4 regions of the Streptomyces sp. NPDC002851 genome follow, and region 1 is predicted to be linked to each of the others. Evidence: riboswitches for the same ligand, from Rfam matches in the RefSeq annotation. Region 1 holds a riboswitch; each other region holds the start of a gene.

Region 1 (6,986 bases):
CGGGGCGGGAGCGGACTACAGATCCTCACCGGCACCTCCACGCTTTCTCCACAGTGCGACTCATGTCACGCCGCGTCACGGGGCGCTTCGGACATCCCGGGCCGGGGGTTACGGCAAGGGTCTTACCGGGGTGGGGTGGCGGGGTGGGGGGTTCCGCCGTGGGGCGGAACCCCCGGGCGACTAGCGCAGCCGCTTCGCCGCCTCGACCATCCGCTCAAGCGCCGGGCGCACCTCGTCCGGTGTCCTGGTCTTCAGGCCGCAGTCCGGGTTGATCCAGAGGCGGTCGGCCGGGACGGTGTGCAGGGCGCGGTCGATGAGGTCGGTGAGGTGGCGTTCCGTGGGGACGGCGGGGGCGTGGATGTCGTAGACGCCGGGGCCCACCTGCCGTGGGTAGCCGGTGAGTTCGGCGGCGATCTCCAGGTGGGAGCGGGCCGCCTCCAGGCTGATCACGTCCGCGTCCAGGGCCTCGATGGCGGGCAGGATCTCGCCGAACTCCGCGTAGCACATGTGCGTATGGATCTGGGTGTCCGCGCGCACCCCGGAGGTGGCCAGGCGGAAGGACTCCGTCGCCCACTCCAGATAGGCCGCGTGTCCGGCGCGGCGCAGCGGCAGGGTCTCGCGCAGGGCCGGTTCGTCGACCTGGATGACGGCGGTACCGGCCGCCTCCAGGTCGGCGACCTCGTCGCGCAGGGCGAGCGCGACCTGCCGCGCGGTCTCGGCGAGCGGCTGGTCGTCGCGTACGAAGGACCAGGCGAGCATCGTCACCGGGCCGGTGAGCATGCCCTTGACCGGGCGGTCGGTGAGCGATTGGGCGTACGTCGTCCAGCGCAGCGTCATCGGCGCGGGCCGCGACACGTCGCCCGCGAGGATCGGCGGGCGGACGTAGCGGGTGCCGTACGACTGGACCCAGCCGTGCCGGGTGGCGAGGTATCCGGTGAGCTGTTCGGCGAAGTACTGGACCATGTCGTTGCGTTCGGGCTCGCCGTGCACGAGGACATCGAGCCCGGCCTTCTCCTGGAAGGCGACGACCTCGCGGATCTCGGCGGCGATGCGTTCTTCGTACGCCGAGTCGGTGAGCCTGCCCGTGCGCAACTCGGCGCGGGCGGAGCGCAGTTCGGGGGTCTGCGGGAAGGAGCCGATGGTCGTGGTGGGCAGCGGCGGCAGGTTCAGGCGGGCGCGCTGGGCGGCGGTTCGTTCCTCGTACGCGGCCGCGCGGCGGGTCTGGTCCGCGGTGACGGCGGCGCAGCGGGCGCGTACCGCCGGGTCGTGGGTGAGCGCGGATCCGGCGCGGGTCGCCAGGTCGGCGCGGCGGGCGGCGAGCGCGGCGGCGACGGTGTCCCGGCCGTGCCGCAACGCGCGGGTGAGCAGGGAGACTTCGCGGGTCTTCTGGCGGGCGAAGGAGAGCCAGCGCAGGATCTGCGGGTCGAGGCCGCGTTCCATGGCGGTGTCGAGCGGCACGTGGAGCAGCGAGCACGACGGGGCGACGTCGACCTGGTCCGCCAGGCCGAGCAGGGTGCCGAGGGTGGCGAGGGCCCGTTCCAGGTCGGCGGCCCAGACGTTGCGTCCGTCGACGACCCCGGCGATCAGGCGCTTGCCGGGGAGCCCGCCGATGGCGGCGAGCGCGTCGAGGTTGCCCGCGGCGGCGCCGGTGAAGTCGAGGGCGAGGCCGTCGATGGGAGCGTCCGCGAGTACGGGCAGGGCGTCCCCGAGTACGTCGAAGTAGGAGGCGACGAGGAGTCGGGGGCGGTCCGTGAGGGCGCCCAGGTCGCGGTAGGCGCGGGCGGTGGCGCTCAGCACGGCGCCCGGCCGGTCCTGGACCAGGGCGGGCTCGTCGAGCTGTACCCAGGCGGCGCCCGCGGCCCGCAGATCCGCGAGGACGGAGGCGTACACCGGGAGCAGCCGGTCGAGCAGCGTGAGCGGGTCGAAGCCGTCGGGAGCGCCCGGCGCGGGCTTGGCGAGCAGCAGGAAGCTGATCGGCCCGAGCAGCACGGGCCGGGCGGCGAAGCCCTCGTCACGGGCCTCGGTGTACTCGGTGAGCTGCTTGCGGGAGTCGGCGGTGAAGACGGTGCCGGGCCCCAACTCCGGTACGAGGTAGTGGTAGTTGGTGTCGAACCACTTGGTCATCTCCAGGGGCGCGGCGGTGGCGGTGCCGCGCGCCATGGCGAAGTAGAGCGCGAGGTCGTGGGCCGCTGAGCCGCCCGTCCACTGCTCGCCCGCGGGTACGGCGGCGCGGTGCCGGGGCGGGATCGCGCCGACCATCTGGGCGGTGTCGAGGACGTGGTCGTAGAGCGAGAAGTCGCCGGTGGGGATCTCCTCGATCCCGGCGTCACGGAGTTCGCGGCGCCGGGCGGCGCGCAACTCGGCGGCGGCGCGGTGCAGTTGGGCGGCGTCGGTGCGCCCGGCCCAGTAGCGCTCGATCGCCTTCTTCAGCTCGCGGTGGGGGCCTTGGCGGGGGTAGCCGTGCAGGGTTGCGGCGGTACGGCAGAGGGTGGTGTCGGGGTGATCGGCGGTCACGGAACTCTCCTTCGCGAGTTCTCGGCGGGCCGCGCGGCCGAGCACGTACGACGAAGGAGGGGCGGCGCACGCACTGGTGCCGTCGCCCTGCCGCCGCCGACCCGCCCACGAGGTCCCGGTGCGACCGCGGCCCGTGCGGGTCCGCGGGCAGTGGCAGGTCTTCGGACTCGCGGGCGTGCTCCTCGGCCCGGGCTCTTTCACCCGTACCAGGGGCTCCTACTGGCCGTCGCTTCCCGGACGTGGATGTCGTACGTCCAGTGCGTGTGACGGCGGTCGTTCCCGCTCACCGCTGCGGGGCAGTCCCGGATTCCCACCGGGTTCCCTCTTACGACGCCACCGCCTGGCGGGCGGGGCGAACCAGCTGCGTGGGCCAGCCTAGACGTTCGGTGCTACGGGCGGGGGCGGAGGTGTGATTTCCGCTTCCCGGGGGCAGCGGGCGCCGGGGGCCATGGCAGCATGTGCGGCCATGACGCACGCCCGTTCCACTCTGCGCGCCTTCCGGGCCGCGCTGTTCGCCGCGGTGTGCGTCACTCTGGGCACCGCGGGGCATTCGTACACGTCTGGACATCAGGTCCCTCTTGGTGGCCTATTGAGCGCTTTGGGCGTTACGGGTGTTCTGGCCTGGGTGGGGGCCCGGCGGCGTCGCGGTCCGGTGGCCATCGGGGCCGGGCTGCTCGCGGTGCAGGGGGCACTGCATTTGGCCTTCGCCGGGGCACAGGAGCATGCCGCCGCCATGGGGCACGGCCAGGACCACGCCGCCATGGCGCACACCCAGGGGCACGGCTCGGCCGGGATGCTCGCCGCGCACCTCCTGTCCGCGCTCCTGTGCGCCCTGTGGCTGGCCCGTGGCGAGGCGGCACTCTTCCAGCTCCTGCGCACGCTCGAAGCGCTGACCTTCACTCCGTTGCGGCTGCTCGGCGCGGCGGTACGGCTTCCGGAGCCGCCCGGCCCCGGACGGCGGCCGTGGTCCTGGTACGGCCCGGCCCGGCCGCGTACCGCCGTACTCGCGCACGTGGTGTCCCGGCGCGGGCCGCCGGTGACGGCGCGTCTCCCGCGTTACGCACCCGCCGCCGCCTGACCTCGGCTTCCTTCGCGCTCCGGCGCCGCGGTGGGTGCGCTGTCACCTGCCCACGCACCGAACTCCGAAGGACGTCATGGCCATTGACAACCGGCACGAGCCGGACATCGCCGAAGAAAATCCACCAGATACACCAGATACGAAGGGGCAGGGCGACGGCGGCGAGCGCCGTCCGGGCGCCTGGGCCGCGCTCCGCCCGCTGCTCCTCCGCCTCCACTTCTACGCCGGGGTGCTCATCGCCCCGTTCCTGCTCGTCGCCGCCGTGAGCGGGATGCTGTACGCGCTCTCGTTCCAGGCCGAGAAGGTCGTCCACCGGCACGAGCTGCGGGTCCCCGTCGGGGATGAGACCGTGCCGCTGAGCGAGCAGGTCGCCGCCGCCCGCAAGGCACACCCCGAGGGCACCGTCACGGCCGTGTGGCCGCCGGCCGAGGAGGGCGCCACGACGCGGGTGCTCTTCGCCTCGCCGGACGTGCCCGAGGACCGCGAGCTCGCGGTGTTCGTGAACCCGTACACCGCCGAGATCCGCGGCGAGCTGGCCAGCTACGGCAGCTCCGGCGCGCTGCCGCTGCGCACCTGGATCGACGAGCTGCACCGCGATCTGCACCTGGGCGAGCTGGGCCGCAACTACAGCGAACTCGCCGCCAGCTGGCTGTGGGTGGTCGCGCTCGGCGGCGTCGCCCTGTGGTTCGGACGCCGCCGCGCCCGGCGGCGCGACCTCGTCGTACCCGGCAAGGGCGCGGAGAAGGGGCGGGCCCGCACCCTGTCCTGGCACGGCGCGGTCGGCCTGTGGGCGGCGATCGGGCTTGTGGCGCTCTCGGCGACCGGCCTGACCTGGTCGAAGTACGCGGGCGCCAATATCGACACGTTCAAGGCACAGCTCGGCGGGGCCACGCCCGTCGTCGACGCCACGCTCGCGAGCGGCGCGGGTGCGGGCGGCGGCCATGAAGGGCACGAGGGCCACGCCGGGCACGGCGGGGGTACCGGCGGTACCGGCGGCTCCGGGCGCGGTGCGGACATCGGCGTCGACCGGGCCCTGGAGATCGCCCGTGGCAAGGGCGTCGACGGGAAGGTGTCGGTGATCCTGCCGGTCGACGGGCAGGGCTACGTCGTCAAGGAGACCGACGCCCAATTCCCCGTCCACCTCGACTCGGTGGCCGTCGACCCGGCCGACGGGAAGGTGCTCGACGAGGTGAGGTTCGCGGACTACCCGCTGCTCGCCAAGCTCACCCGGGTCGGCATCGACGCGCACATGGGCGTCTTCCTCGGCCTGCCCAACCAGCTCGCGCTCGCCGCGCTGATGCTCGCCACGGTGCTCCTGATCGTCTGGGGCTACCGGATGTGGTGGCTGCGCCGCCCGACCAGGGAGCGGAAGGCGAGCTTCGGGCGGCCGATACCGCGGGGTGCCTGGCGGCGGGTGCCGCTGCCGGTCCTGGTGCCGCTGCTCGCGGTCACGGCGGTGGTCGCCTGGTTCGTGCCGCTCCTTGGTGTGAGCCTGGTGGCGTTCCTGGTGCTCGATGCGCTGATGGCGGTACGCGGCCGCGCCCGTTCCGTACGTACGTAGAAGCGCCGGGTACGTAGCAGCGCCGGAAGCGAAACACGTACGTACAGAAGGGGCGCCCGTTACGAGACGGGCGCCCCTTCAGTAGTTACTCGGACCTCGGTTACTCAGACCTCGCTCAGGCCTGACCGGCCTTCTCCAGAGCCGTGCAGCAGGTGTCCACGATGAGCCGCGTCACCACGTACGGGTCGACGTTCGCGTTCGGGCGGCGGTCCTCGATGTAGCCCTTGCCGTCCTTCTCGACCTGCCACGGGATACGGACCGAGGCGCCACGGTTGGAGACGCCGTAGGAGTACTCGTTCCACGGGGCGGTCTCGTGCAGACCGGTGAGGCGGTCGTCGATACCGGCGCCGTAGTTCTTGACGTGGTCCATCGGCTTGGAGTCCTCACCGAGGGACTCGCAGGCGGTGATGATCGCGTCGTAGCCCTCGCGCATCGCCTTCGTGGAGAAGTTGGTGTGCGCGCCCGCGCCGTTCCAGTCGCCCTTGACCGGCTTCGGGTCGAGGGTCGCCGAGACCTCGAAGTCCTCGGCGGTGCGGTAGAGCAGCCAGCGGGCCACCCACAGCTGGTCGGAGACCTCGAGCGGGGACAGCGGGCCGACCTGGAACTCCCACTGGCCCGGCATGACCTCGGCGTTGATGCCGGAGATGCCGAGGCCCGCCTTCAGGCAGTTCTCCAGGTGCGCCTCGACGATGTCACGGCCGAAGATCTCGTCCGCGCCGACGCCGCAGTAGTAGCCGCCCTGCGCGGCCGGGAAGCCGCCCTCGGGGAAGCCGAGCGGGCGGGAGCCCTTGAAGAAGGTGTACTCCTGCTCGATGCCGAAGATCGGCTCCTGGCCGCCGAACCGCTCCGCGACCTCGGTCAGCTGCGCCCGGGTGTTGGTGGCGTGCGGGGTCATGTCCGTGTTCAGGACCTCGCAGAGGACCAGGATGTCGTCGCCGCCGCGGATCGGGTCCGGGCAGGAGAAGACCGGCTTGAGCACGCAGTCGGAGGCGTGGCCCACGGCCTGGTTGGTGCTGGAACCGTCGAAGCCCCAGATGGGCAGCTCGGCGACGTCGCTGGAAGCGGAGCCCGTGAGGATCTTCGTCTTGGAACGCAGCTTCGCCGTCGGCTCGGTGCCGTCGATCCAGATGTATTCGGCCTTGAACGTCACGGGCGTCATCCTTTACGGGCTTGCGGGGCTTGTGTCGCGCTGCGGTCGCAGCCTGGCAACCCGCGATTTCCCGACCGTTGCTCGACTGTGAACCCCATGTAACGCGGCTCGCTCACCCGCCCCACCAGCACTGGGAGGGCCTGCCCCGGCGCCGCGCGGGGCATCGTATACAGGCCGATAAGGGGGTACGGCGGGGCGTTCGTATACCGGAGACTGGACCCCATGGCCACCACCGACCGCGACCCTCGTGAGCACACCACCGACCGTCACCCGCGCAAGCGGCCGCCCGTCCGCACGGCCCTGCTCGGCACCGGCCCCTGGGCGCAGCGCGTGCACGGGCCCGCGCTCGCCGCGCACCCCGGCATCGACCTCGTGGGCGTCTGGGGACGCAGGCCGCAGGCGGCGGGCGCCCTCGCGGAGACCCTCGGCACGCGCGCGTACGACAACGTCGACGCCCTCTTCAAGGAGGTGGACGCGGTCGCCTGTGCCCTGCCGCCGGACGTCCAGGCCGAGCTCGCGACGCGGGCCGCGCGGGCGGGCTGCCATCTGCTGCTCGACAAGCCGGTGGCGACCTCGCTGCCGCGGGCGCGGGAGCTCGCGGACACGGCCACGGCGGCGGGCGTGGCCTCCGTGGTCTTCTTCACGCTGCGGTTCGCCGCCGCGGTCGGGCCGTGGCTCGACGA
Region 2 (6,986 bases), on a different contig from region 1:
CCCGCCGACCGCGTCGGTCAGTGACGTGCCGCCCTGCGGGTCCACCACGACAGCGGCGACGTCGTTCTCGGCGTCCTGCTCCCAGCTGCGCGGCATCACGACCGACCGCACCGCGAACGCCCCGTACGGGCGCTTGCCCTCGCTGTAGGCCGGTAGGAACACCATGTTGCTGTAGCGGTTCACCGGAGAGGCGGGCAGCTGCACGCAGTGCCCGGCGGTCATCACCGCGGAACGGTTGTGGCTCTCGACCGCGGTGGCGGTGCAGTACGAGTCCTCGCCCTTCTCGTTGGTGAAGAAGAACCGCCCCACGGTCTTCATCGCCGGGCCGCTCCAGGGTTTGACGGACGCGGCGTCGTGCCCCAAGTCGGCACCGGCTGCGACCTCGCGCATCCGGTCCGCCGTCCAGTACGCGAGGGTCGCGCGACGCTCGGCCGCGGTGAACGTCACCGTACTGATCGCCGCCTCATCGCTCGGCGTACCACCAGGCGTGCTCCCCGCGGCGAGTGTCACGACGGAGGCGGCAGCCAGCGCGGAGACAACGATCCGATGCATGCCTCGCACCTCCTGCCCACGCGCGATTCACGGGCCTGGGACACCCCCCACGGGCTTAGGACAACACCCAACGGGCTTGGGACACACCCCACATGCTTGGGACACACCCACTGGCTTGGGACATCCCTCGTACCACGCTAGGCCGGGGCCGGACGATCCGCCCGTTGAGAGTCCGGTGAGAGTCCGGCCTTCCCTGCCCACCATCCGTGCTCCGCTCGGTGTGACTCGTCATGGATGTTTGTGACTCGTCATGGACGTTGAGGAGTCCAGTTGGGCCGGTGCGTGTCAAACTCCCCTCGGCTACTCGGCGTCGGTGGTGGCGAACCCGGTGGCAGCCAGCGTGTACGTCCGGCCCTCGCGCCCCCATGCGCCCCACTCGGGTCGCAATCCGGCGTCCATCGCGCGCAGGCACGGGCGGCCGATGTGCGCGTAGACCAGCCGTCGCACGCCGTGCGCGGCCGCCTCGCGGCCGACCTCCAGGGCGCCGAGGTGGCCACCGACACCGCCCCGGAACCGGATCCGCCGATCCCAGCCGGCCGCCTCCGCGAACATCAGGTCCGCGCCCTGTGCCCATGCCGGGAACTCCCAGAACTCCGGCGCCCACACGGCCACCACACCCCTGGCCGCTATCCGGTAACCGCAGGTGGGATGTGAGGTGTGCACCACCGGACAGGCGCTGATCCGCAGTTCACCGAGGTCCAGATCGGCCATGCGCGGCACGACGCCACGGTCCGCCGCCATCCGGCGCAGCTCCGAACGGAGCTCGGCCCGCTCGTCGGTCACCAGCCAGGCGTCCAGGCGCTGGGGTGGTTCGGCGCCGGGCCCGCCGTCGAAGGCGACCCGGCCACGGCGGTAGCGCAGCAGCAGCCCGGCCGGGGCGAAGCGCGGCGAGTTCATCGCTCCTGTCCCGAGCAGCGTCAGCCGCAGCCGCCACGTCACCGCGCTCACCTTCCGGCCGGGCCTTCCGGTCAGGACTGGTCACATCCGCGCCGTCGCCTCCGTCCACCGCAGAATGGCGCCCAGTCCCCCGGCCGGTGCTTGGGCGGGATCGCTCACCACCAGGACGTCGGCGCCGTTCGCCACGGCGGAGCGGACCAGGGCGTCGTCGGCGCGTGCCGAGGTGGGGCGGACCTCGCCCAGGTACTGGAGTTCGGAGCTGCGCACCGCCACTTGGTCGGGGGCCTTGCCGACCCAGACATTCCGTGCGGCATCCGCGCCGTGCGGGCTGACGAGCAGGGTGTCGATCTGGTGCTCCCGTGCCGCCTCGACCAGAGCCGGTACGCCGGACGCGGCGTACGGCGTCTCACCGCCCGCGGGCTCGGCCCGCGCACGGAAGCGCCCCGTCACCTCCGCGAGATGCGCACGCTCACTGACGGCCCGCACCTGCGCGATATCCCGGTCGAGCGCCGCGGTGTCCGTTCCCGGCGCCCGCCCTCCGTGCGTCGTCTCGTACGTCACGGCGCGAAGGGCCGCGGGGAGTTTCTCGTGCACCGACCGGCGCTCACGCGAATCTCCGGCCAGGAGCAGCGCCGCGGCGCCGCTCTTCTCGAACACCTCACGGGCCGCTTCGGCGATCTCACGGGCGTTGTGCTCCCAGGTTTCCTCCGCCTTGGACTGGACGTGACGCTCGGCCCGGTCGTTCCTGCCCGTTCGAGGGATCGACCAGTCGACACCGGCAACCGTTCCGGCATCCTCGCCGCCTCGGCTGCTGTGCAGTGCGAAGTCCGCGCCGGTCTTGTCCACCGTGACGACCAGGCAGACCGGATCGTCGCCGACCGCTTCCAGCAAGGGCGTCAGCCGGGGCACGAACCCCCATGACGTGGACGGCACCGCGGGTGGCGCGGGAAGGGAGACATCGAGGACCACCTCGCCCTCGGTGGCGAACAACGCACGGCCGGCCTGCGTCGCCGGCTCTCCCGTGCGCTCAACAGCCAGGGCCTTCTCCACGGCACCGCAGGTGGCGTCGTCCGCGCCGAGCTCGGACAGCTTGGCGGCGGTCGCATGCGCCGTGAGGCTCTGCTGCTTGGCCGCGTCCTTGGTGTCATGGGACGTATCGGCATAGACCGATGCCCAGGGCCCCGGCCGGTCAGCGAGCGGTCGAAGGAGCGAGAGGTGCATGGCGCTGCCTCCTCGGAGTTGCCGCCGTGCTCACATTCCCAGGATTACGATCATGACGCCCCCCGCAGACGGCGTGCGTGTGCACTTCCAGACTGCACCCGATCGCTTCCCCTTGCAGCGAGGGCGTGGGTCTCGCCGTCACTGACACCAACCCATCGTGCTCGCCCACTCGCCCACGGCCGCGCACCGCGTGCATGTGGGACCGCCCGGTGACGAGGGCCAGGCCAGTGCCGTGGTAGCTTTCCAGCGCCAGTCGAACCTCTGTGCGTTCTTGTACGCGCACGGGTCAGGGAATCCGGTGGGAGTCCGGAACTGACGCGCAGCGGTGAGGGTGACGGGCGGAGCCACTGCCACTGGGCCGGTGCACCGGTTTGGGAAGGCGCTTCGCGCGGATGACCCCGAGTCCGAAGACCTGCTGGCACCCCGGCTCCGACCAGTGGGCCGGGGTGGACCGTAGACCGGCTCCGCGTATGAGCCCTGGACGCAGAGGAATCCCCGTGCCTTTCGCACGCCAAGCAGGTCAAGCACGTGCAGTTCGTCCAGCACGTCCAGCACGTCCAGCAGGTCTCTCTCGTCAAGTTCGCCGTGCCGTACCCCTGTTGGCGGCCGCCGTGCTGCTTGCCGGATGCGGCGGCACCGGCTCCACAACCGACACCGCGCAAGGCACCGGTCGGGCCGTCACGCTCGACAACTGCGGCACCAAGGTCCGTATCGAGCACACTCCGCGACGTGCCGTCGCCCTCGACCAGGGCTCGGCGGAGATCATGCTCTCGCTGGGTCTCGCCGACCGGATGGTGGGCACGGCCACCTGGACCGACCCGGTCCTGAAGAGCCTGGCGAAGGCGAACGCCAAGGTGCCGCGGCTCGCCGACCGCTACCCGTCCTTCGAGAAGGTCCTGGACACCGAACCGGACTTCGCCGCCGCCTCGTTCACGTACACCTTGGGCAAGGGCGGTGTGGCGCCCCGCGAGCGGTTCGAGCAGCTCGGTGTGCCGACGTACCTCTCCCCCACCGACTGCGCCGGCAAGGACAACGGCGGGGACGGCGACGGAACGCGCACCACGCCGTTCGCCCTGGACACCGTGTACGGAGAGATACGCGATCTGGCGCGGATCTTCGACGTGGAGGAGCGCGGCGAGAAGCTGATCTCGCGGCTCAAGTCGCGTGTGCACAAGGCTACTTCGGGGGGCTCCGTGGATTCGGGGGCGAGCGCCGGAGGCGTCAGTGTCCTGTACTGGTTCGCGAACGCCCAGTCGCCCTACATGGCGGGCTGTTGCGGTGCGCCCGGCGTCATCACCAAGGAGCTCGGGCTGCGCAACGTCTTCGACGACACGCACGAGGAGTGGCCACAGATCAGCTGGGAGACGGTCGCGGACCGCGATCCGGACGTCCTGGTCATCGGCGACCTGACGCGTCGCTCGCAGTCGGCCGAGTCCGCCGCCCAGAAGATCAAGTTCCTGGAGTCCGATCCGGTCACCAGGAACATGACGGCCGTACGCAAGAAGCGGTACGTGCTGCTGAACGGGCAGGACCTGAATCCGACCATCCGGACCGTCGACGGCGTGGAGAAAGTGGCCGCCGCCCTGCGCGAGTTCGGCCTCTCCGAGCGTACGGAGAAGCGAGCGCGGTGAATGTAGCGAGCGCAGTACGTGCGGCGCGTGTGGTGCGTGCAGTGCGTGCAGTGCGTGCAGTGCGTGCAGTGCGTGCGGTGGGCTCGGCGAACCGCGTGAGTGTGGTCCGGAGCGGGCTCTACTGGGCGGTCGGCGTCGCTGTGCTGTGCGTGTCCGTCGCCGTGGCCATCACCATCGGCCCGGCGCACATCCGCGTCGGCGACGCGTGGTCGGCGTTCGGCGCGCGGCTCGGTCTGACCGCCTCGGACCTCTCGCCGATCCGGGACGGCATCGTGTGGAATCTGCGGCTGCCGCGCACGCTGCTCGCCGCGGTGTGCGGGGCGGGCCTCGCGGTGTGCGGCACCGTGCTGCAGGCGCTGCTGCGCAACCCGCTCGCGGATCCGTTCGTCCTCGGCGTGTCCTCCGGGGCGTCGACCGGTGCCGTCCTCGTCGTCGTGCTCGGCGTGGGCGGCGGCGCGCTCTCGGTCTCCGGGGGCGCTTTCATCGGCGCCGTCTGCTCGTTCGCGCTCGTTCTGTTGCTCAGCCACACGCTGGGCGGCACGACGGACCGGGTCGTCCTGTGCGGGGTCGCCGCGATGCAGCTGTTCTCCGCGCTCACCTCCCTCGTCGTACTGACGTCCGCCGACGCGGAGACGACACGCGGCGTGCTGTTCTGGCTCCTCGGTTCGCTCGGCGGGGTCGGCTGGGCGGAGGTGTGGCTCTGTCTCGCGGTGCTCGTGGTGACTTCGGCGGTGTGTCTGGGGTACGGGCGCACCCTCGACGCCTTCGCCTTCGGGCCCGAGGCGGCCGCCGCGCTCGGCGTCCACGTCATCCGCACCCGGCTCGTACTGCTGTGTGTGACCGCCCTGTTGACCGCGGCGCTCGTCAGCGCGGCGGGCGCGATCGGCTTCGTCGGCCTGATCCTGCCGCACGCGGCACGTGCCTTCGTGGGGCCCGGCCACACCCGGCTGCTTCCGGTCACGGCGCTTGCCGGGGCCGTGTTCCTGGTGTGGGTGGACACGCTGGCACGCACGGTCCTGGAGCCTCAGGAAGTACCGGTCGGAGTGATGACGTCCTTGATCGGCGTGCCCGCGTTCGTGCTCGTGCTGTACCGCGGCAGGAGCGTGCGGTGACCGGTGATGCGCGGGGGCTGCGCGCCGAGCGCGTGTCCTGGTCGGCAGACGGGCAGCTCGTCCTCGACGGGGTGAGCCTCACACCCCGGCCCGGCACGGTCACCGGACTCCTCGGACCGAACGGCTCGGGCAAGTCGACCCTCCTTCGCCTGCTCGCCGGGGTGCTCGCCGCGCACGCCGGTACCGTCACGCTCGACGGCACCCCGCTCTCCCAGGTGCCCCGCAAGGTGGCCGCGCGGCGCCTCGCCGTGGTGGAGCAACAGGCCGATACCCAGGCCGCGTTGACGGTCGCCGATGTCGTACGCCTCGGCCGCATCCCGCACCGTCGGGCCTGGGCACCCGCCGCACCCGCCGACGAGGCCGCGGTGCGCTCCGCCCTCGACCGCTGCGGCCTCACCGACCAGGCCCACCGCCAGTGGCACACGCTGTCCGGCGGCGAGCGCCAGCGCGCGCAGATCGCCCGCGCCCTGGCGCAGGAGCCGCGCGAGCTGCTGCTCGACGAGCCCACCAACCACCTCGACATCCAGCATCAGCTGGAGCTCCTCGATCTCATCACCGGCCTCGACCTGACCTGCGTCGTCGCCCTGCACGACCTGAACCTGGCCGCCACGTACTGCCACCAGGTCGTCGTCCTCCAGCAGGGCCGCGTCATGGCGGCGGGCGCACCGGACGACGTCCTCACCGAGGACCTCATCGCACACGTCTACGGCGTCCGCGCCCACGTCACCCGCCCGGGCCCCGACGCACCCCCGCACATCCGGTTTCTGGGCACGCTCACGAAGGAGACCTGAAGACCTGACGCGGGACGCTGAGGGTCATCAACTGCCGTGCGGGGTAGGCATGCAGACGGTCGGTCGAAGACATCGGCATCGACCGCTCAGACGGGACACCGACCCCGATCACTCACGGGCCGCGCTCGGCGGCCCTCATGTGAAGGAGCCCCCCATGGACGCACTTGAGGTCACCGGCTACCGCAACAACCACGTGCCCGACGCGCGGTGGTTCAAGAGCTCATTCTCCGACCTGGACCATTCCAAGGACTGCGTCGTCTTCACCGAACTCGACGACGGGCTGATCGGCATCTCCGACTCCAAGGACCCCGATGCCGCAGTCCTGCGCCTGAGCCGCGGCGAGATCACCGCATTCGTCCAGGGAGCCAAGGCGGGAGCCTTCGACGCCTCCACCACCCCCTGAGGCTCCTACGCTGAGCCCAGCGCGAGCACGGAGGTCTAAGGTGTAATACCTCACATCTCCTTCCGTTCGGTCTGTCCACCCCTGACGCCGGCCGGAATGGCAACCGGTACCACGCAGTAGGCCGCCTCCGTTGAGCAGTAGGCCCGCCCGGCCGTTAAAGGGCGACAGCTATGGTGACCGTGCGAATCGAACGTGCCGGAGCTGGCGGAGGCAGGGCTGTGTCGGAAGAAGGACGGCTGATCGCTGGGCGCTACCGGCTCACCGAGCAGATCGGCCGTGGCGGCATGGGCACGGTATGGCGCGTACAGGACGAGGTTCTGGGCCGCCAGGTCGCTCTCAAGCGGCTGCACGCGCAGCCGCACCTGTCCGACGACGAGCT
Region 3 (6,986 bases), on a different contig from region 1:
CGGTGTGACACGTCTTGGTGGTGTACCCGAAGGCTCAGATGGGGTTTGCGTTAGCACTTGCGGTCCAACGGCTTGTGATCGCTGGAATATGAATCACTCCGCACTGAGTGAGGCGTCTGGGATTCACGACTGCATCGGACGGCTGGTCCGTGCTGACACGTCAGCACGGAGGCCGGATCGAGCAGGGCTGAGCGGGATCCAGCAGGATGTAAACGAGGGTGTTTGTCCGGGTTTTCCGGCGTTGTTGCAGGTCAGGAAGGTAACGATTTCGGGTTCGACTCCCCTGGGCTCCACCTAAGAAATGCCCTCTGACCTGCGGAAACGCGGTCAGAGGGCATTTTTCGTGCGTGCCCGAGCAGCGCGGTGGAGGGTGACGGCGTAGCGCTGGACCTCACCGGCCGTGCGGTCGCAGCCGATGAGGACCGGTCGCGGGCCGAGGGAGTGCAGGTCGGCGGTGTGGTGGTGGGTGGTGCCGGTGCGGGGATCGTGGGCGGTCAGGGCGTAGCGGGTGTCGGTGGTGGGCTGCAGGGTGAGGTGGTGGAGGGGCCAGTCCCAGCCGTAGGTGCGGAAGAGTTCGCGTTCGAGGACCTGTTCGCCGGGGTGGGGCAGGCAGGCCCAGCCGCGGTAGAGGTCCATCAGGTCGGCGGGGTGGCCGGTGCGGTCGACGAGTTGGGCCATGCGGTCGGGGGTGAGGTTGCCCCAGTAGCGGGCTTCGGGGAGGTCGACCAGCGTGGGGGCGAAGCGGTGGCCGCCGAAGCTGCTGATGCGCCACACCCGTACCGTCCCCGTGCTGCCGTGGGCCTGGCGGAGCCGTTGGTAGAAGGGGTAGCCGCGGGTGCCGCAGCAGGCGTCGACCGAGGCGTGGGTGCAGACGGCGAGATCGCGGTGGGGGGTGGTTTCGCGGTAGGCGGTGAAGGGGGCCAGTGTGGTGGGTTCTTCGGCGGGGTTCTCGGGGAACAGGGCGTGGATCAGGGCCGGGGCCTGGTCGGCGGGGATGTGGTGTTCGACGCGGGTGAGCGGGGCGGCGGGGCCGGGGGTGCGGTCGAAGCGGATGACGCGCATCAGGTCGGGGGCGGAGTACTCCGGGTCCGGGGCCGCGGCGAAGGTCTTCATGGTCAGGCCGCGTTCCTCGGTGCGGCGGGTGGCCGTGCGGAGGGCGGCGCGCAGGGGAGCGGGGACCCGGTCGGTTTCCCATACCGGGGTGCCCATCCCCGGCGGCCAGGGCAGCGGGAGTTCGAGCATGAGGTAGCGGTCGAAGGGGCGGGCGGTGCCGATGGGGTCTTCGGCCGCGGCGCGGGCGACCAGGGAGCAGGACTGCCGGGCCGGGATCGCGGGTTGCGGTCGTGGGCGGTCGGGGGTGTGACCGGCCCGGGCGTCCAGGAGATTGCGGCGGGCCCGGTCCGCCTCGGAGTCCAGTTCTTCGACGGTGCCGAGCCGGGTGACGCTTTCCACGGCGCTGGGGCCGGTGAAGCCGTGGGCGCGCAGGGTGCGGAAGAGCCCGGTGAAGTCGACGATGCCGTCGCCGGGGGTGATGGCCGGTGGCATGGCTCCTGTGGTGTCGGCCCGGTGTCGGCCGCGGTCCGGATGGTCCCGTACCCCCACCGCCGCGATGTACGGGGCGAGTTCGGCAAGGCCCCGGGCGGGCGGCTCGCCGCCGTAGTGCACCAGGTTGCCCGGGTCCCAGCAGGCCCGGAACGCCTCGTGGCCCACGCGCTCGACGACGGACAGGGTGTCCGCCGCGGTACGGGTCAGCCCGCCGTGCGGCTTGACGGCGATGGTCACGCCGTGGGCGGCGGCGTACGGGGCCGCGGTCTCGATGAGCCGGAGATAGCGGTCGCCCTGTGCGGGCTCGGGACACCCCATGTCGACGAGCGTCGCCACCCCGAGCCGGGCGCAGTGGTCGAGCTGGCGGCGCAGGGCGGCCAGCGCCGCATCGTCGTCGCGGTCCAGGTCGGCGGCGTGGCTGAGGATCACGAGATCGAGGCCGTGGTCACGGATGACGGCGGCGATCTCCTCGGCGCGGGGGGCCGCGGTGTCGGGGGTGATCACCTCGGTGACCCCGTGCACCGGGAGGGCGACGGCGTCGTACCCGGCCGTACGGATGCCGCTCAGGGCACGTTCCAGCGGGAACTGTGCCCACGGGCGGACGGTGCAGGCGAGGTGGGGCATGGGCGTCATGGGCGTCATGGGCGGTACCTCTGTCGGAGGGCGACGGACGGGGTGTCTCTCGGGGCGCGAAGTCAGTCGTGAAGTCAGTTGCGAAGTCAGGGGCGTCGGGCGACTACGGGGACCACTCCTGGTCGTAACGGTCATAGCGGGTCACGATGGTGCGGCGGGGTAGGTCGGTCTCCCCGGCCGCGTCGAGGGTGAGGGTGTGGGCGCGCACGCCGTACAGGGCCGAGACGGCGGTGTCGGTCAGCAGCGCGTCGGCCGGGCCGACCCGGACGTCGGCGCCGCCGTACAGCAGCAGCGCGGTGTCGGCGATCTCCAGGGCGTGGTCGGGATGGTGGGTGGTGAGCACGATGGTGCGGCCCTCGTCGGCGAGTGAGCGCAGCAGGTGCAGCACCCGGCCCTGGTTGCGCAGGTCCAGTGCGGAGGCCGGTTCGTCGAGGACGAGCACGGGGCCTTCCGCGGCGATCGCCCGGGCGATCAGGACGAGTTGGCGTTCCCCGCCGCTGAGGGTCGGATAGTCACGGTCGGCGAGTGCGGTAAGGCCGACCCTGTCCAGGGCGGCGAGAGCGTGCTCGTAGTCCCGGGGGCCGGGCGTGGTCAGCGGCCGCAGGTGCCGTACGCGGCCCATCAGCACCATGTCGAGGACCGTGTAGGCGAAGGTGGTGCGGTGGCTCTGCGGGACGAAGCCGATCGCTCCTTGGGCGCGTATTCGCCCCTCGGTGGGCTCGGTCAGACCGACGAGGCAGCGCAGCAGGGTGGTCTTGCCGCGGCCGTTCGGGCCGAGGACGGTGAGGATCTCCCCGGGTGCGAGCCGGTGCGAGACGCTGCGGAAGAGCCAGCGGTCGCCGTGGTGTGCGAAGCCGAGCCGGTCGAGCTCAAGCATCGGACCACATCTTTCGGCGGCTGCGGTGCAGCAGCACCAGGAACACCGGGGCTCCGACGAGCGCGGTCAGCACACCCAGCGGGATCTCGGCGACGCTCAGGTTGCGGGTGACGGTGTCGATCGCGGTGAGGTACACCGCCCCCACACCGGCGCTGACCGGGATAAGCACCCGGTGGTCGGGCCCGACCCACAGCCGGGCCAGATGCGGCACCACAAGCCCCACCCAGCCGATGACCCCGCTCACCGCGACCGCCCCGGCCACGATCGCGGCCACCGTGGTCAGCAGGAGCCAGCGCAGCCGCCCGGGTCGAAGGCCCAGGGCCGTGGCGTCCTCATCGCCAAGGGACAGCACGTTGATCCGCCAGCGCTGGGAGCAGATCACCGCACCGCCGAGGAGCACCGGCACCGCGGCCACGGCGGCCTTGCCGTACGTGGCGGTGGCGAGGCTGCCGAGCAACCAGAAGACCAGGGACTGCAACTCGCCGTAGGGGTCGGCGAGATACGTAAGGAGCGAGACCAGCGCCGCGAAGAACGCCCCGACGACGATCCCGGACAGCACGATCGTCAGGGGTGGCGCCGGGCCGCGCACCCGGCTGGTCGCGAAGACCGCGACGAGCGCGAGCAGCCCGAACCCGAACGAGCCGAGCACCAGCGCGGCCGAGCCAAGGCCGAGGACGAGGGCGAGGGCCCCGCCGAAGGACGCGCCGGAGGAGACGCCGAGAATCTGCGGGCTGACGATCGGATTGCCGAAGACGGCCTGCAACGTCGCCCCGCACAGGGCGAGGCCCGCGCCGACCAGCATGGCAAGCAGCACCCGGGGGAGCCGGACGCGCAGCACGGTGGCTTCCTCGGTCGGCGTCCACGTCGGCTCCAGCGGCAGCAGTTGGCCGAGGAGGATCCGTACGACCTGGTCGAAGCCGACCGTGTAGCGGCCGAGGGCGAGGGCGGCGACGGCCACGAGCACGACAGCGGCCGGGAGGGCGAGGAGGGCGGTGCGGCGACGGGCCGAGCCGACCCGTACCGGCGTGGTTCCCGGCCCGCCGGGTCGCGCCGGGCCGCTGCGCCCGACCCGCTCAGCGGCCGAAGTCATCGTAGTCCCGGGACCCGGAGTTGGCCTTGGTCCGCAGAATGCCGTCCAGCTGGGCGTCGGTGGGTTCGGCGCCGTAGAGGAACGCGTACTGGCGGACCACCTCGGCCCGCAGGCCCGGCGCGCCGGTGCCGTGCACAAGCCCTGCGAGCCACTGCCACATGAGCGGCGACTCCTGGCTGGGCGGGTCCCAGCGGTAACCGCCCAGCGGCACCTTGTAGATGCGGCGCTCGCGCACGGCGCGCAGACTCGCCAACGCCGGGTCACCGTAGAGGTCCTTCGGGGCCGCCGGACCGAAGTTGCCGAGGAGGACGATGTCGGGGTCCCATTTCAGCAGCTGCTCGGTGTCGATGGCGGCCTGCTCGCTGTCGATCCCGGCCGCGGGATTGCGGGCGCCGACGAGTTCGGTGACGTAATGGTTGTACGAGGCGCCGCCCCCGACCTGCAGACTCTCGGTGGCCCCGCGCAGATAGAGCACCGACGGCGCGGACCTGGCCCCGGCACCGGGCGTGCGAAGCTCGGAGCGCAGCTTCCTCATCCGCTCGCGCATCCCGGCGACCATCCGCTCCGCCCGCTTCCGCTTGCCGAGCAGGGCGCCGTACAGCGCGATGGCGCCTTCCAGGTCCTTCTGGGTGCCGTAGGTGAGCCGGGCGACGGTCAGACCGGCCTGGCGGAGCGGTTCGACGATGCCCGGGCCGCGGTCGCCCCACTGGATGACGACATCAGGGCTCAGGTTCAGGACGCTCTCCACGTTGGGCGCGAACTCGGCACCGGCCACGTCGGTGGGGACCTTGAGCAGCTCGGGGTAGGCCGAGCCGAGGAAACTGCCCGCGACGGCGGTGCGCGAGGCGGCGTTCATCCCCACCAGCACCTCGGGTCCGCCGTTGACGGCGACCACCATGGACGCGGCCGGCAGCGGGATGGTCACCACCCGACGGGCCGGGTGCGGCAGTTCGACGCTCTTGCCGGTCAGATCGGTGACGGTGAGACCGTCACCGCGGCTCGCCGTCCCGGCTCGCCCGCAGGCGGTGCCGAGCAGGGGCAGGGCGACCGCGGTCAGCGCGCCACCGAGCAGTCTGCGGCGGGAGACGTCCGGGCTCGGCACAGTGCGTTCAGGCATCCGGGGTCCTCTCGGGTCCGGAGCACGATCCGCCAGGGGACCGGCAGCCGGGACCGCGACGCACCGGCCATGGCCCACTGGGCCGTCAGCCACACACGCCTAGCCGCCCGAACGGGTCTGCCGCGGCGCCTGTCGCCACCGCAGACCTCATGCACGCCTCCTGGAGTCCACGCCCCGTGGATGGTGTCCGCGACAGGTCAGTGTCCTGACTCCCGGATCGCTGCTCGCCCCGACCTTCCAGCCGCGCGGCCGTGGTCGTATGCGGGGTCCGCTCCCCGGTCACAGTGGCGGGACCGTGCCGGATTCTCACCGGCTTCCTGGCTCCCGTCGCGTGGTTCGACGGGCACACAGTAGCCAACCCGTTCCTACCCGGGGAAGACGAGCCTGCCGGTGCACCGGCGCACGGAGGGGTGTGAGCGAGGCACGTGGACCTGGACCGCACCGCCAAGTACGGCCGTGCTCAATACGTCTTGTCGTGCTCAATACGTCTTGTACGGATGCGTACGAGCGATCAGCAGGGCCACATCGTCCGGATCCTGGTGGTCGCGCAAGGTGTTGAGGAGGAGGTCGCAGGTTTCCTCCAGGGAGCCGCGGGGGCGGTCGAGGAGGCGGGGCAGGGCCTGGAGGCGGGTGTCGATGTCCTGGCCGCGGGACTCTACGAGACCGTCGGTGTAGAGGACGAGTTCGTCGCCGGCGGCGAGGGTGATCTCGCGGGCCTCGAAGGGGACGCCGCCGACGCCCAGGGGTGCTCCGGTGGGCAGGTCGAGGAGGCTCGGCGTGCCGCCGCCGGGTCCGGTGTGGGTGCGGACGGGGGGCAGATGGCCCGCCGTGGCGAGACGGCAGCGGCGGCTGTGTGGGTCGTACTCGGCGTAGACGCAGGTGGCGATGGTCTCGCCGAGGTCGGCGGTGATCCGGTCCAGGTGGGTCAGGACGTCGGTGGGCTCCAGGCCGAGCCCGGCCAGGGTGCGGGTCGCGGTGCGCAACTGGCCCATCGTTGCCGCGGCGTGCAGGCCGCTGCCCATGACGTCGCCCACGACGAGGGCGGTCTTGTGGCCGGGCAGCGGGATGACGTCGAACCAGTCGCCGCCGACCTCGATGGCCGTGGAGGCGGGCCGGTAGCGGTAGGCGACCTCGAGGCCGGGCGGGCGCGGCGGGCGCACGGGCAGCAGGTGGCGCTGGAGGGCGAGCGCGGCCTGGGACTGCTCCTGGTAGCCGCGGGCGTTGTCGATGGAGATGGCCGCTCGGGAGGCCAGTTCACCGGCGAGCAGCAGGTCGTCGTGGTCGAAGCCGCGCGGGTTGCGGGCGCGGGCCAGGGTGAGCGCGCCGAGCACCGTGCCCCGGGCGCGCAGCGGCACCGCGAGAAACGAGTGCACCCCGGCCTCGGCCAGGAGTTTCGCGGCGTTCTCGTCGCGCGCGATCCGCTTCATGTCGTTCGGCCCGACCTGCGCGACGAGGACCGGGCGGCCGGTGCGGATGCACTTGGCGACCAGGCGCGAGTCGTCGTACTGAATCGACCGGCCGACCGGGTCGGGGGCCTGGACGGCCGGGGTCGGGTAGGCCGTCTTGAGCGCGAGCGCGCGGAACCGGGGGTACCGGGTGGCGGTGGCGGACGGGCTCGGCGGGCCGTCCTGCAGCACGGCTTCGAGGAGGTCGACGGCGGCGATGTCGGCGAGCTCGGGGACGAGGCTGTCGGCCAGTTCGCGGGCGGTGAGGTCCAGGTCGAG
Region 4 (6,986 bases), on a different contig from region 1:
CCGGCGCCAACGCCGGGTACGGCCCCGACGACGTCGGCCGCGACCCCGGCATCTGGGACTTCCGGACGAACAAGTTCACCAAGGTCGGCGGCCTCAGCGACGCCAAGCTGATGGAGACCGCGGGCACCGTGATGGTGCCGCCCGCGCAGGACGAGAAGTTCATGGTGATCGGCGGCGGAGGCGTCGGCGAATCCGAGAAGTCCAGCAACAAGACCCGGATCATCGACCTCAAGGACGACACCCCGGCCTTCAAGGACGGCCCCTCGCTCGACAAGGGCACCCGCTACCCGCAGTCGTCCATCCTGCCCAACGACGAGATCCTCATCACCGGCGGCTCCGAGGACTACCGCGGCCGCAGCGACTCCAACATCCTCGAAGCCCGGATGTACGACGCCAAGAGCAATGAACTGCGGCGCGTCGCCGACCCGTTGGTGGGCCGCAACTACCACTCGGGTTCGCTGCTCCTGCCGGACGGCCGGGTCGTGGTCTTCGGCTCCGACTCGCTGTTCGCGGACGCGGCCAACACCAAGCCCGGCACGTTCGAGCAGCGCATCGAGATCTACACCCCGCCCTACCTGTACCAGGGCACCGGGCCGACGCTGCAGGACGGCCCGGAGACGATCGAGCTCGGCGGCTCGGGCACCTTCAAGACCCGGAACGCCTCGTCCATCAAGAACGCCCGCCTGATCCGGCCCAGCGCCAGCACCCACGTCACGGACATCGACCAGCGGTCCATCGCGCTCGGCCTGAAGCGGTCCGGGGACTCGGTGACCGTGACGGTGCCCCGCAACAAGAACCTGGTGCAGCCCGGCTGGTACATGCTGTTCGTCACGGACGACAAGGGGCGGCCGAGCAAGGCGCAGTGGGTGGAGATCCCCAAGTAGCCCCTGGCAGCCCTTACTTATGTAGGGGACGTTTTCGGTACGCGAGCTTATGTAGAGGACGTTTTCGGTAACCGAGTGAGGGCGCCCCCGATCCGGGAGGTGCCCTCACCTACGTACGGACTACCGACCGGCCTTCGCCAGCTTCAGGGCGTACTCCGGCCACCACTCACCGGCCTTCGGGCCGCCCTTGCACTCGCCGTCCGACTCGCCGGGCCGCTTGATCCACAGATACGCGTCGACGAGCTCGTCACCGGTCTTTGTGGTCGGCTCCTCACCGAGCGCACGCCCGGGCGGGTTGCACCAGCGCTCGGCCTCGTCGCCGCCGGTGTACGGGCCGTTGCCGTTGCGGCTGGTGTCGATCACGAACGGCTTGTTGCCGACCTTCGGTGAGAGCTCCTTGCCGAAGGCGGTGGCCTCTTCGGTGGTGAAGAAGTTCGATACGTTCACCGCGAAGCCGTCGGCCTTGTCGATGCCCGCGCGCTTCAGCGGCTCGTAGTACGCGTCGGGCGAGCCGGTGCCCGGATTCCCGCCGTCCAGATAGACCTTGGTGTTCTTCAGCGCCTTCAGCTTCGTCACGGCCTCGGTGAGCAGCGCGTACCGCTCCTCGTGGAACTCCTTCGGGGTGCACTGCTGCACCAGGTGAAGGAGCGAGTCCGGCTCCAGGATCACGGTGGCGTGCCGATCCCCGATGCCCTTGGCGACGCCGTCGACGAAGCCCCGGTAGCTGTCGCCGTCCGGGGCGCCGCCCTTGGAGAACTGCCCGCAGTCGCGGTGCGGGATGTTGTAGAGCACCAACAACGCGTCCCGGTCGGCCTTTTCGGCAGCCTGGGTGAAGCCGCGCGCCTCCTGCTCGGGGTTCTCGGTGCCGATCCACTCCGCGACCGGCTGCTCCGCGATCTTCTTGATCAGCGCGGCGTCCTCGCGCTTGCCGTCCTTCTCGTACGCGGCGACCTGCCGGGCCGCGTTGCCGTCCGGGTTGACCCAGTACGGGTCGGTGGCCTTGGGCCGCTGTCCCACGGGACCGCTGGTCGTGCGGTCCTGGCCCGGCTCCGGGTCGCCCGACGAGGAACAGCCCGCGAGCAGCAGCGCCGCCGCCCCCACGGCAGCCGCCGCGGCCTTACCCGCCCGTACCGCGGGCCCGTGCCCACGGCGGTCGTGCTTGCCGTACATCCACTCCCCCTTGGTGCACTGTCCGGCTCCCCATCGTGGCACAGGGGCCCGCACGCACGAGGGGGCCCTGGGCGCGGGGCACGGCGTGCGCCGCCCCGTGCAGTCCGCGCGCCGCCCCCGCGCCGTCCACGCGCGGTTGACAGGCGTCGCTGCCTGCTGGGACTCTCCCGGACGACAAGTCCATACAGCGAGGCGACGGCAGACAAGGAACCCGGTGCGAATCCGGGACGGTCCCGCCACTGTGACCGCGCGCGATGACCCGCCAACTCGACGGGCGCGTACGGGAGCCAGGAACTTGAGCCGTCGTCCTCCTGCCATGGGGCGTGGAAACCCCAGAAGGAGGCTCATCGATATGTCCCTGCACGCGCAGACCCCCGACACCGCCGCGGTATCGGCCGCGACGACCCGCACCCGCGACTGGCTGCTCGCTTCGGCCGCCGCGATCATCGCCCTGGTGGCGCTGTACGCGGTCTTCATCGACAACGGCACCGCGATCGCCGCGACCGGCGACTATCTGCACGAGTTCTCGCACGACGGACGGCACCTCTTCGGCGCCCCCTGCCACTGATCGGGGCGCTCCCAGCATGAACTCCCCCGTACTCCCCCTGCTCGGGCGCGGGTTGGCGGCGGGCGGCGCGGCGGGCCTGGTAACGGGCCTGTTCTCGCTGCTGCTCGCCGAGCCGCTGATGGACCGTGCGATCCGCCTCGAGGAGGCGCGCTCGCACGCCCATGACGCGGCGCCCGCGGCCCAGCATCACGAAGAGCTCTTCTCCCGTTCCCAACAGCACTTCGGCCTGGTCGTGACGGCGATCGTCGCGGGGCTCGCCATCGGCGTGCTCTTCGCCATCGCGTACGCCCTGGTGCACCGCCGCACCCCGGACGCGTCCCCGTGGTCGCGCGCCCTGGCCTTCTCGGCCGCGGCGTTCCTCGCGGTGTCGCTCCTGCCGGGCCTGCGCTATCCGGCCAACCCGCCGGGCGTCGGCGACTCGGGCACGGTCACCAACCGGCAGGAGCTGTGGCTGGCCGCCGTCGTCATCGGCGTGCTCGGCATGTTCCTGGTCCGGCAGGTGTACGTCCGGCTCGCGGCGCGCAGCGTCCCGGTGCGGCACCTCGCGGTGGCGGCCACCACGGTCGCGGTACTCGTGGCCCTGTTCGCGCTGCCGGGCAACCCGGACCCGGTACCCGTAGGGGCCACCCTGCTCTGGGACTTCCGCATGCTCTCGCTCGCCTCGCACGTCCTGCTGTGGGCGGTGTTCGCGGCGGTCTTCGGCGCGCTGGGGCTGCGCGCGGCGGCGGCCCGTGCGGCGGTTCCGGCCGGGGAGGGAGGCGTGCCGGACGCTCAGGGCGCCGTGCCGGTCAGGTAGGCGGAGACGACGACATTCGACGAGTAACTGCGGGTGACCCGGTCGAACGTGCCCCCGCAGGTGATCAACCGCAGCTCGGCGCGGCCCGGTTGGCGCTCCCCGTACGCCTGCCGGGCGTCGAACTCGTTCCGCCCGAAGACCCGTACGCCCTCGACCGTGAACTCGGCGACGGTCCCGTCGGCCCGTGTCACCCTGGCCTTGGCGCCGGGGCGCAGGGTGCTCAGGTGGTAGAAGACGGCGGGCCTGGTGTCGGTGTCGACGTGCCCGACGAACAGGGCGGTGCCCTCGGCGCCGGGTGCGGTACCGCCCTCGTACCAGCCGACGACGCCGGGCTTGTCGTAGCCGGGTGGCGCCACGGCCCCGTCGGCGTCGAGGCCGCGCCGCACCACGGGTGCGCTCACCCGGATCGACGGGATGTCGAGGTGCTGGGGCGGCGCGGCGGACAACGCCTGCTGCGTGGGCGGCAGTTCGAGCCGGGCGGGTCTGCCGACGGCGGCGACGTCGCCGGTGGTGGGGCCCGCGGCGCCGCCGGGCACCTCGGCCGCCTCCCCGCCCCACAGCCAGAACCCGACGAGCAGGAGGGCCCAGACCACGCCGGTGCAGAACCGCCCCGCCCCTGCTCCGCCTTCCGCACCGGCCGCCATGCCTCGCCGTCCTACCTGGAGCGGCGGGAGCGGACGCCGACCCGTGCGGCGAGGGCGAGCGCGGTAACGGCCACGAGCAGCCCGCCGATGAGCGCGTACGTCGTGCCGTCCCCCGTCCCGGCCGCCGCGGTCTCGGCGGTGCCGCCGCCGCCCGCGCGCATCGGGGCGGTGGGCGAGGCCGGGGACGTGCGTTTCGCGGCCGGGGGCTCGGGCTTCGGTTTCGCGGCCGGAGGCTCGGGCTTCGCGGCCGGGGGCTTGGCCGAGGCCTTGCGGGTGGGCGAGGGCGAGGGTGAGGGCTTGTCGCGGACGATGGTGATCTTGCCCTTGCCGCGGTCCTTGCCGTCGCAGCTCACCGTGACGTCGTACCGTCCAAGCTCCACCGTCGAGCGGATCATGGCCTCGCCGCTGAGGGGTGAGCCTTCGCCCTCCGGTCCGGTGAGCGTCGCGTCGGCCACGAAGGCCTCGGACTTGGCGGCTCCGCTGGTGCCCTCGCACCCGGCGGCGGTGACCGCCACCTCTTCTCCGGGGACGGCCTTGGCAGGGTCGACCCGAACCCTGTCACCGGCGAGGGACGTACCGGGCGACAGGGCTACGAGGATGGCGGCGGCGACGCTGAGAGCGAGTCCGGCTCGGCGCATGGTGGAACCTCCTGGTCCTTCGAAGGTCCGCCGCGCGTGGGGCCGCCGCCATCCGGTATAGGCCAGCGGAGTTATCTCCCCGCCCCGCTCCTTCCCGGCTGTATCGATATGCGGCTAACGCCGCGTGGCTGACGGCCGCTTCGGGGGCTCCGCCCCCGGACCCCCGCTCCTCAAACGCCGGAGGGGCTGACCTTTGAACTCACACCCGGTCGACCAGGTCCGCGATGGAGTCCACGACCTTCGACGGCCGGAACGGGTACTTCTCGATCTCGTCCGGCTTCGTCAGGCCCGTCAGGACCAGGAACGTCGTCATCCCGGCTTCCAGTCCGGCCAGGACATCCGTGTCCATCCGGTCCCCGATCATCGCGCTCGACTCCGAGTGCGCCCCGATCGCGTTCAGGCCCGTTCGCATCATCAGCGGATTCGGCTTGCCCGCGAAGTACGGGTCCTTCCCCGTCGCCTTCGTGATCAGCGCCGCCACCGCGCCGGTCGCCGGAAGGGGGCCCTCCAGGCTCGGCCCGGTCTCGTCCGGGTTGGTGCAGATGAAGCGGGCGCCGTTGTTGATCAGGCGGACCGCCTTCGTCATGGCCTCGAAGCTGTACGTACGGGTCTCGCCGAGGACGACGTAGTCCGGGTCGTGGTCGGTCAGGACGTAGCCGATGTCGTGCAGGGCCGTGGTCAGGCCCGCCTCGCCGATCACGTACGCCGTGCCGCCGGGCCGCTGGTCGTCCAGGAACTTGGCGGTGGCCAGGGCGGACGTCCAGATGTTCTCGACCGGGACGTCCAGGCCCATGCGCCGCAGCCGGGCGTGCAGGTCGCGCGCGGTGAAGATGGAGTTGTTGGTGAGGACGAGGAAGGGCTTGCCGGACTCCCGTAGGCGCTTGAGGAAGGCGTCGGCTCCGGGGATCGGGACGCCCTCATGGATGAGGACGCCGTCCATGTCGGTGAGCCAGGAATCGATCGGCTTGCGCTCTGCCACGGGACTGATCTCCGCTCTTGGCCGGAATGCCTCTATGGGATGGCCGGACACGATCAGACTAACGGGGCGGGCCCGAAACCGACCCACCCCGTCCGACCTGCGGACCCGGCCACGGCGTACGGGCCGTACGGGTCAGCTGCCCGTGGCGGTCTTCCAGGCGTCGACGTACGACGAGAGGTTCTTGTCGATCTCGGCCCAGTCCGGCCGGAAGATCTCGACGCCCTCCATGAGGCGGCCGAGCTCGAGCGCGTTGGCGTCGGTGGCCTTGATGTCCTTGCGGGCGGAGAAGCCGCCGCCGACCGAGGAGACCTGCTTCTGGGCCTGCTCGCTCAGCATGAAGTCGAGGAGCTTCTTGCCGTTGGCGGAGTGCGGGGCGTTCTTGACCAGACCGGCGGCGTACGGGAGCGCGAAGGTGGTCGGCTTGGCGTCCGGCTTCGTCGAGGTCTTCGGGAACCAGATCCCGAGGTTCGGCATGGACTTGGACTGGGCGTAGTTCATCTGCAGATCGCCGTTGGCGACGAGGAGTTCGCCCTTGTCGGTCTTGGGCGCCAGCTTGGAGGTGGAGGACGACGGGCCGACGTTGTTGGCCTGGAGCTTCTTCAGATACGCCATGGCCGCGTCCTTGCCGCCGAGGTCGTGCATCGCCTTGATGAGCACGGCGGTGCCGTCGCCCGCGACGCCCGGCGTGGAGTACTGAAGCTTGTTCTTGAACTTCTTGTCCAGGAGCTCTTCCCAGGTCTTCGGGGGCTGCTTCAGCGACTTCTTGTTGTAGATGAAGGAGAAGTAGTTGTTCACGACGGCGGTCCAGGTGCCGTCGGCCGCCTTGTCCGCACCGTCGACCTGGTCGGCGCCCTGGGGCTCGTACGCCTGGAGCAGGCCCTTGCCCTCGGCCTGCTGAATGAACGGCGGCAGGGTGACCATGACGTCGGCCTGGGTGTTGGACCGCTCGCGCAGGGCGCGCTGCACCATCTCACCGGAGCCGCCCTCGACGTACTTGACCTTGATGCCGGTCTTCTTCTCGAAGTCCTTGAAGACCTGGTCGTACCAGCCGTCGCCGCTCTCGCCCTTGAGGCCGTCGGCGCTGTAGACGGTGACGACCTTCTCGTCGGAGGCGGCGGAGTTGCCACCGCAGGCGGTGAGGGAGGCTGCTGCGACGAGGCTGACGAGGCTGCCGATGACGGCAACCGGGGTGCGAGTACGCATGTTTTGTATCTCCTTGCGGCGATCAAGCCGTTCAGGGGCCGGTTCAGGGCCGGTTCAGCGGTAGGAAGCTCTGGTACGGATACGGGAGACGGCCAGGAGCACGA

Evidence for each region. A riboswitch is a leader RNA that binds a small molecule or an ion and turns the genes downstream of it on or off. The one in region 1 is predicted to bind cobalamin.
Region 2: it holds a riboswitch for cobalamin, as region 1 does, so the genes downstream of both, ACWD10_RS11710 (ABC transporter substrate-binding protein) here and metE (5-methyltetrahydropteroyltriglutamate--homocysteine S-methyltransferase) in region 1, are expected to answer to the same signal.
Region 3: it holds a riboswitch for cobalamin, as region 1 does, so the genes downstream of both, ACWD10_RS18120 (ABC transporter substrate-binding protein) here and metE (5-methyltetrahydropteroyltriglutamate--homocysteine S-methyltransferase) in region 1, are expected to answer to the same signal.
Region 4: it holds a riboswitch for cobalamin, as region 1 does, so the genes downstream of both, ACWD10_RS16695 (CbtB domain-containing protein) here and metE (5-methyltetrahydropteroyltriglutamate--homocysteine S-methyltransferase) in region 1, are expected to answer to the same signal.

What each region holds. Positions count from the first base shown of each region.
Region 1 is NZ_JBSFUT010000009.1:31,584-38,569, reverse strand. Features, by position in the region: gene metE (5-methyltetrahydropteroyltriglutamate--homocysteine S-methyltransferase) at 181-2,514, opposite strand; cobalamin riboswitch at 2,666-2,874, opposite strand; gene ACWD10_RS12170 (hypothetical protein) at 2,981-3,592, shown strand; gene ACWD10_RS12165 (PepSY-associated TM helix domain-containing protein) at 3,669-5,153, shown strand; gene glnII (glutamine synthetase) at 5,269-6,303, opposite strand; gene ACWD10_RS12155 (Gfo/Idh/MocA family protein) at 6,526-6,986, shown strand, end outside.
Region 2 is NZ_JBSFUT010000008.1:187,158-194,143, forward strand. Features, by position in the region: gene ACWD10_RS11695 (trypsin-like serine peptidase) at 1-552, opposite strand, end outside; gene ACWD10_RS11700 (MBL fold metallo-hydrolase) at 853-1,491, opposite strand; gene ACWD10_RS11705 (baeRF2 domain-containing protein) at 1,531-2,670, opposite strand; cobalamin riboswitch at 2,921-3,104, shown strand; gene ACWD10_RS11710 (ABC transporter substrate-binding protein) at 3,270-4,301, shown strand; gene ACWD10_RS11715 (FecCD family ABC transporter permease) at 4,397-5,413, shown strand; gene ACWD10_RS11720 (ABC transporter ATP-binding protein) at 5,410-6,204, shown strand; gene ACWD10_RS11725 (DUF397 domain-containing protein) at 6,359-6,607, shown strand; gene ACWD10_RS11730 (protein kinase domain-containing protein) at 6,826-6,986, shown strand, end outside.
Region 3 is NZ_JBSFUT010000015.1:134,046-141,031, reverse strand. Features, by position in the region: gene ACWD10_RS18135 (TIM barrel protein) at 328-2,187, opposite strand; gene ACWD10_RS18130 (ABC transporter ATP-binding protein) at 2,282-3,055, opposite strand; gene ACWD10_RS18125 (FecCD family ABC transporter permease) at 3,048-4,145, opposite strand; gene ACWD10_RS18120 (ABC transporter substrate-binding protein) at 4,129-5,262, opposite strand; cobalamin riboswitch at 5,441-5,629, opposite strand; gene ACWD10_RS18115 (SpoIIE family protein phosphatase) at 5,742-6,986, opposite strand, start outside.
Region 4 is NZ_JBSFUT010000014.1:21,562-28,547, forward strand. Features, by position in the region: gene ACWD10_RS16685 (galactose oxidase-like domain-containing protein) at 1-884, shown strand, start outside; gene ACWD10_RS16690 (glycoside hydrolase family 6 protein) at 1,005-2,054, opposite strand; cobalamin riboswitch at 2,234-2,373, shown strand; gene ACWD10_RS16695 (CbtB domain-containing protein) at 2,407-2,622, shown strand; gene ACWD10_RS16700 (CbtA family protein) at 2,639-3,418, shown strand; gene ACWD10_RS16705 (class F sortase) at 3,394-4,062, opposite strand; gene ACWD10_RS16710 (hypothetical protein) at 4,074-4,700, opposite strand; gene ACWD10_RS16715 (HAD-IIA family hydrolase) at 4,900-5,679, opposite strand; gene ACWD10_RS16720 (2-aminoethylphosphonate ABC transporter substrate-binding protein) at 5,812-6,882, opposite strand; gene ACWD10_RS16725 (ABC transporter permease) at 6,937-6,986, opposite strand, start outside.